One region of the Candidatus Pelagibacter sp. PS_41 genome, then DNA from elsewhere that is predicted to be linked to it. Evidence: riboswitches for the same ligand, from Rfam matches in the RefSeq annotation. Region 1 holds a riboswitch; the other holds the start of a gene.
What was found. A riboswitch is a leader RNA that binds a small molecule or an ion and turns the genes downstream of it on or off. The one in region 1 is predicted to bind S-adenosylmethionine.
Positions count from the first base shown of each region.

Region 2: another riboswitch for S-adenosylmethionine. It lies ahead of AC5SL8_RS03785 (homocysteine S-methyltransferase family protein); the one in region 1 lies ahead of AC5SL8_RS03035 (O-acetylhomoserine aminocarboxypropyltransferase/cysteine synthase family protein).

Region 1 covers NZ_CM182062.1:557,626-561,050, reverse strand. The annotation lists gene AC5SL8_RS03040 (COX15/CtaA family protein) at 1-582, shown strand, start outside; gene AC5SL8_RS03035 (O-acetylhomoserine aminocarboxypropyltransferase/cysteine synthase family protein) at 590-1,891, opposite strand; SAM riboswitch class V at 1,896-1,964, opposite strand; gene rplM (50S ribosomal protein L13) at 2,104-2,565, shown strand; gene rpsI (30S ribosomal protein S9) at 2,567-3,007, shown strand; gene argC (N-acetyl-gamma-glutamyl-phosphate reductase) at 3,041-3,425, shown strand, end outside.
Region 2 covers NZ_CM182062.1:681,644-685,068, forward strand. The annotation lists gene AC5SL8_RS03785 (homocysteine S-methyltransferase family protein) at 4-1,065, opposite strand; SAM riboswitch class V at 1,132-1,196, opposite strand; gene AC5SL8_RS03790 (DUF1737 domain-containing protein) at 1,489-1,695, opposite strand; gene AC5SL8_RS03795 (hypothetical protein) at 2,137-3,102, shown strand; gene AC5SL8_RS03800 (hypothetical protein) at 3,296-3,425, opposite strand, start outside.

The DNA.
Region 1 (3,425 bases):
TTAACACAAAATAATGATGTTAGTCATTTTAGATTGGCAATTCATTTATCACTTGCACTTTTTATCTTATGTTTAATTTTTTGGTATATTTTAGATTTTTTTGATATTAAAAAATTAGATTATAAAATTCCACAATCCTTTTTGTTATTTATTTTTTTATTAATTATTATTCAAATTATATTGGGAGCTTTTCTGTCAGGTTTAGATGGAGGTTTAATTTATAATACTTGGCCAGATATGAATGGTACATTTTTTCCAAATGATGTTTTATTATTAGATTTTTTTACCTCTGAGTCATTTTATAATACTTCTATTATTCAATTTTTACATAGATCAACTGCCTATCTGCTTCTGATCCTTGTTATGATTATTAACTATTTATTTATTAAAGAAGGAGTTGCCATAAAAAATATAATTCTTTTTGATACAGCTTTACTTATTCAAATATTATTAGGAATTATTACATTAATATCTGGTGTAGAAATAAAGTATGCATCACTACACCAGTTAGGTTCTATTTTTGTATTAACAACCTATATTTTACTCATTTATAAAAACTCAAGAGGTTTTTTAAAACGATAAAGAATTGTTATGAAGCGTTAAGTGCTTGATCAAGATCATCTATTATATCGTCAATATGTTCTAATCCTATACACAGTCTTATATATCCAGGCGTAACTCCTGCAGCACTTAATTCTTGCTCTGTGAGTTGGCTATGAGTTGTTGTTGCTGGATGTATAGCTAAGCTTCTAGCATCTCCTATATTTGCCACATGATAAAACATCTTTAAAGCTTCTATAAATTTCTTACCAGACTCAATACCACCTTTTAGTTCTATTCCTATTAAAGCACCATTTCCCCCATTAAGATATTTTTTTGCTCTTTTACCAATATCTCCTTCATATTTGGTTGGGTAAATCACTCTAGCAACTTTTTTATGTTTAGATAAGTGACCCACTGTTTTTTCAGCATTAGAGCAATGTTGTTTCATCCTCAAGGCTACTGTTTCAAGTCCTTGAATTATTCCAAAAGCATTATCAGGCGCTAATGCAGCTCCAAGATCTCTCAAAAGAGTAACTCTTGCTCTAACAGCAAAGGATACATTGGCACCAGTTAATTCAGGAACTGCCTTACCCCAAACTACGCCACCATAGCTTGCATCAGGTTCATTAAACAGTGGTTGTCTTTTTGGATTAGCTGTCCAATCAAAATTTCCACCATCAATTAGTGCTCCACCTACAACTGTACCATGTCCACCTATATATTTTGTAAGTGAATAAACTACTACAGCTGCACCATGTTCTATTGGCTTACAGATGATAGGAGCGGCCGTGTTATCAACTATTAATGGTATATTATATTTTTTTCCAATATCAGAAACTTCTTTAATAGGAAATACTCTTAAATATGGATTGGGTAATGTTTCCCCATAAAAAGCTCTAGTTTTACCATCTATTGCTTTTTCAAAGTTTTTAGGATCTGCTGGATCTGCATATCTAACTTCAATACCAAGCTTGCTCAATGTATGAGTAAACAATGAAACAGTTCCACCATAAAGATCTGTAGAACTAACAATATTATCGCCAGCTTGAGCAACATTCAAAATAGCAAATGTTGAAGCTGTTTGACCCGAAGAAACAGTTAAACTTGCTAATCCACCATCTAAGGCAGCAAGTCTTTTTTCAAGAACATCATTTGTTGGATTCATAATTCTTGTGTAGATATTTCCAAACTCTTTTAGACCAAATAAATTGGCTGCATGCTCAGTGCTATCAAATAGATATGAAGTTGTTCTATAAATTGGGACAGCTACAGCTTTTGTAGTTGGGTCACTTCTATAATCACCACCGTGCAATGCTATAGTTTCTGGGTTTTGTCTTTTTGTACTCATCTTAATACTCCTTTTTTAGTACTTTTGCTTTATGCAAGGCGTACAATACAGTTCAAATGCGCCTACCGAAAATGTGCGTAAAAAATCCTTTTTAGCAATTATTAGCCTGCAATAGGAACAAATCGGCAAATAAAAGTTACCATTAAATGGCTATATTGCAAGAGAAATATAAAATTGACTTTATAATTATTAATAGTATTAATCCTCGCACCATGACTAAATTTTTAAAAAGTAGCGAATTAACAAGTAATTGGTTTGAAATTGATGCTAAAGGAGCAGTTGTTGGAAGATTAGCATCTATAATAGCAATGATTGTTAGGGGAAAAAACAAAACTACTTACACACCTCACATGGATGATGGAGACTTTGTAGTTGTTAAAAATATAGAACATGCAAAATTTACTGGAAAAAAATTTAAAGACAAAAAATACTATAGACATACGGGCCACCCAGGTGGAATTAAAGAAATAACTCCTGAAAAACTATTAGAAAAGAATAAACCAGGAGAGACTTTAAAATTAGCGGTTAAAAGAATGTTACCAGGAGGTGTTCTTGGTAGAAAGCAATTAACTAAAGTTAAAATTTATGCTGGTGAAGAGCATCCTCATGCAGCTCAAAATCCCAAACTTTTAGATTTAGGAAAATTAAATAGTAAAAATTTAATTAGAAATTAATATGGAACAAACAGCACAAACAATATCAAAAAAACCTAAGATCAAGTTAGATTTTAAAGATAGTAAATATGCTACTGGCAGAAGAAAAAAATCAATTGCTAAAATTTGGTTAAAAAAAGGGACTGGTAAAATTTATGTTAATGGTCGAACAATGGATGAATACTTCACTAGTGGTAGTCATAAAATGCAAATCACAAGACCTTTTGAAATCATTAATCAAGCAACAGCATATGATGTTAGATGTAGTGTTGCTGGAGGCGGTCACACAGGACAGGCAGGAGCAATGGTTCACGGTATTGCAAAAGCCTTAATATTATTTGACTCAGAACTAAGAAGTACACTAAAAACAGAGAAACTTAACACCAGAGACTCAAGATCTGTTGAAAGAAAAAAACCTGGTCGTAAAAAAGCTAGAAGAAGCTTCCAATTCTCGAAAAGATAATTCTTTTTTATTTCAAAATAGTTATAATAAACAATGCCTAAGCTTAATGTTTTAGTTGCTGGTTCTACTGGTTATATTGGTGTTCAATTAATAAAGTTATTAGTTAAGCACAAAAATATTAATATAAAATATTTATGTGGTAGCTCATCTGTTGGTAAGAAAATTGCTAGTTATGAAAAATCATTAAAATCAAAAAATTTACCAAAGATTACTAAATTTAATAAATCATTTTTAAAAGAAATAGACTTGGTATTTACTGCATTACCAAATGGTGAGGCACAATCTATATCTAATAGTTTATTAAAACATAATGTGCTAATTGATTTGGCAGCAGATTTTAGACTTAATAATGCATCCTTATATTTAAAATGGTATAAACAAAATCACAGATCAATTTTAAATATTAAAAAATCTATAT
Region 2 (3,425 bases), 120 kb from region 1:
TATTTACGCTTTGTCTCCATATTCAGTCATATGTTTTGGAATTCTTTTATTTTTTCCATACATAAAATGATTTTCCATGTTCTCTCGATATTTACTTGCTGGAACAGTTAAACCAATTGACTCAGCAACTTCCCTAATCAACATTGGGTTTGCTCCACAGCATACTCCAAGGTAATTAATACCTAGCTCATAAGCATCTTTTGCAAATTTTCCTATTTCATATCTATTACAAAAGTGTGGGTCCAATGCTGTTGGAAACGTTCTTCCATGAGGTGATGGACATGCACAATTACTTCGATCTGGTAGATTAAAAAATGTTGGGTAATCTTCACTGGTTCTATAAGGAATAGGTAATGCTCCAACATGACATTTAACTGCTTTTCTAATTTCTTTTAAAAAAGGAAACATAGTAGCAGGTCCTCTAAAACAATTTAAACCTACAACATCGGCCCCTAATTGCTCTAGCTCTTTACAGGTATCAACAACTGATTTTCCATCTCTCATTTTATTTTCACCCATTGGAGATATGGTTAATACAGTTGGTAAACCTGTTTTTTTCATTATCTCTAAAGCTTTAAAAGCTTCTTCAGCATAATAAAAAGTTTCACCAATTAACATATCAGCACCTTCTTCAACGGCCCAACCAATCATCTCTGCAAACATTCCTTCAACTTCTTTTTGAGATTGTGGATCATTATGTTTCCAGATATTTGAATTTGAAATATTACCTGCCATCAAATTTGGTTTTGATCCTTTAGGAGTATCTAGTGCTACTTTTTTAGCAATTTTTAATGCTGAACGATTTAGTGGTTCAAGAAGTTCTTCCTTACCAATAACACGCATTTTTTCTCTGTGTCCATTATAAGTAAAGGCCTCAACTACATCAGATCCTGCGTGTTGAAATTCTCTATGTAAGTTCTCTAAAACTTCAGGATGATCTAATGACACCATTGGAACAAATTCCCCTGATGACATGTAGCCACGTCTTTCTATCTCAAATAAAAAACCTTCTGCGCATATAACCGGTCCTTTATCTAATCTTTCTTTTAATTTATTTGTGCTCATTTTTTTTCCTCTTGTTTTGGAGAAAAAAGGTCACAAAATAATAAGAGGTTATATTCATAGGCCTCTTTTCTCCTTTTTAGTGCTTAAGCAAATGCAGGGCGCACAATATGGTTCAACTGCCCGGCTTAATTTTATGAAAGATAAAAAAAAACCACCTGTCTAAAGCGGTGGTTGAAGCGTCGCTTTAGCAGGATTTATAACGCGCTCTGCAATTTAACTTAACTCAGCGCAATTACATATAATCAACTTTCTCTCAAAATGTCAAATGAAATAGATGATGGTTAGAATTAGAAGGATAATGACAATCCAAATAGTAAGATTAGTTAAAAACTGCTTTAATTTAGAATTAGATTGTAGAAAAGCTGGGAGTACTAATAAGAGTATCCCTAGCATATAAACAAAGGGTATTATCTGATCTGCCATTTATATCGATGATAACTTCATCTTTTTGGAATACTTTTTCTGAGGTGAATTTTTTATAACTGCTTGAGCACAACGCATGACCCCTCTTTTTTTATCAAAGGTCATTTTGGGTTCACCATACAATTTCCATCCATTGGATATGGCCTCCGTGACACGATGGCAAAATTCTGAAGTGTCGTCACTTGTAATAAATCTATAACCTTTCATAATCAGACCTTAACAAGTCCTAAATCGGGTGTCTATATCTAGGACGATTGTTACTTAATGAAATAGTAAGATTAGTTAAGAATTTTTGTAACAGAGAATCTTTTAAATACTTTTATCAGTAAATTCATATAACTCATTAAGCGTTATACTTGTGTTAATTATAAGCCTCTATTAAATGAAATTTAAGTTATTATTCAGCTAGACAAAATCATTAATTAATATACATAACGATGAATCAACTCCTCTTAAAACTTATTATTAAATTCTCTAGCTAGACTTCAACTTCGAATAATATAAAAATTGATGAATCAACTCGCCCCAAAGTAAACTAATAAACTTAACTATAGATATATTTTTACCAACCTATTAAATCGACCTTAAGACTAAGAATCGTTCGAAATGAAAAACAATAAAAAAAACATAAAATAGGAAAATAGAAAAATGGAAATGACCTTAATATATACGATAGTAGGCTTTGCTTTAGCGGGGTACAGTGTTATTGCAAATGACTCAATTCAAACATTGGGAACTTTTATCGCGTCAAAACAAAAATGGTTTAAATGGTACACTCTTGCTAGTGCAGCATCATTTGTAATGATACTTGCTATTACTTGGGGTTGGTACAGTAATAATGGAGATATCTCTTACGGTAGATTAACAAGAATACCTTTCCAAGAAATACAATGGTACCACGCAGTGGCACCAGGAATACTTCTTATATTAACAAGAGTAGGTATACCTGTTTCAACAACCTTCTTAGTTTTATCAGCTTTTGCCTCAACGGTAGTACTTGAGAAGATGCTTATGAAAAGTGTTGTCGGCTACGGTCTTGCTGCAGCTGCTGCTTATATTTGTTGGATTGTTATCTCTAAATTTATTAATGAAAAATTAGATGAAGTTAGTGACAAATGGATTTCCTTTTGGCGTAACTCTGTATGGGTAACTTCAGGCTGGTTATGGTGGGTTTGGTTATCTCATGATGTAGCAAACATTGCTGTATACCTTCCAAGACAATTAGATGTTTCTCTTTTATTAGTTGTTCTGGGTTACTTTACAGTATTACTTTTTTATATCTTCTACATTCATGGAGGAACTATTCAAAAGGTTGTCTTAGAAAAAACTGGCACAAGGTATGCAAGATCAGCAACTATTATTAATATTATTTATGCTGCTGTTCTTTATTACTTTAAAGAGCTTAATGATTTACCCATGTCAACAACTTGGGTATTTGTTGGTCTATTATGTGGAAGAGAGTTAGCAATCGCATCAATGAATAAAGACTATAAGTTCAAATATGTGTTTCCACTAATTGGTAAAGACTTTCTTAAAATGATATTCGGATTAAGTGTGTCAGTTGGAATTGTACTTGCAATTCACTACATCATAATTCCAAATAATTGGTTTTAAGTTTTAAGACAATTAACATTTAATTATTAGCTCTAAGCATTTAATTTATTGCTTAGGGCTTAATAATTTAAGTAAAATAGTTTCAAGTATTAATTATTTAAGCTTAAACCTTGAGCACAAAAACTTAAAGATCGTATAGTTAAATTTCCCAAGACCGTAGGAATTTGGTTCTATTTTTTTAGTCTTTAATTTTTTAGTTTTTTTCTTCTTCATGGCTAATATGGTTTTGTGTTTCATTTGAATGTTTAAGATTATAGCAATCTGTGCAAAGTAAGATCACTTCTGGTCCAGAGCTTACTTGTGTTAAGATGGCTGTATCATCT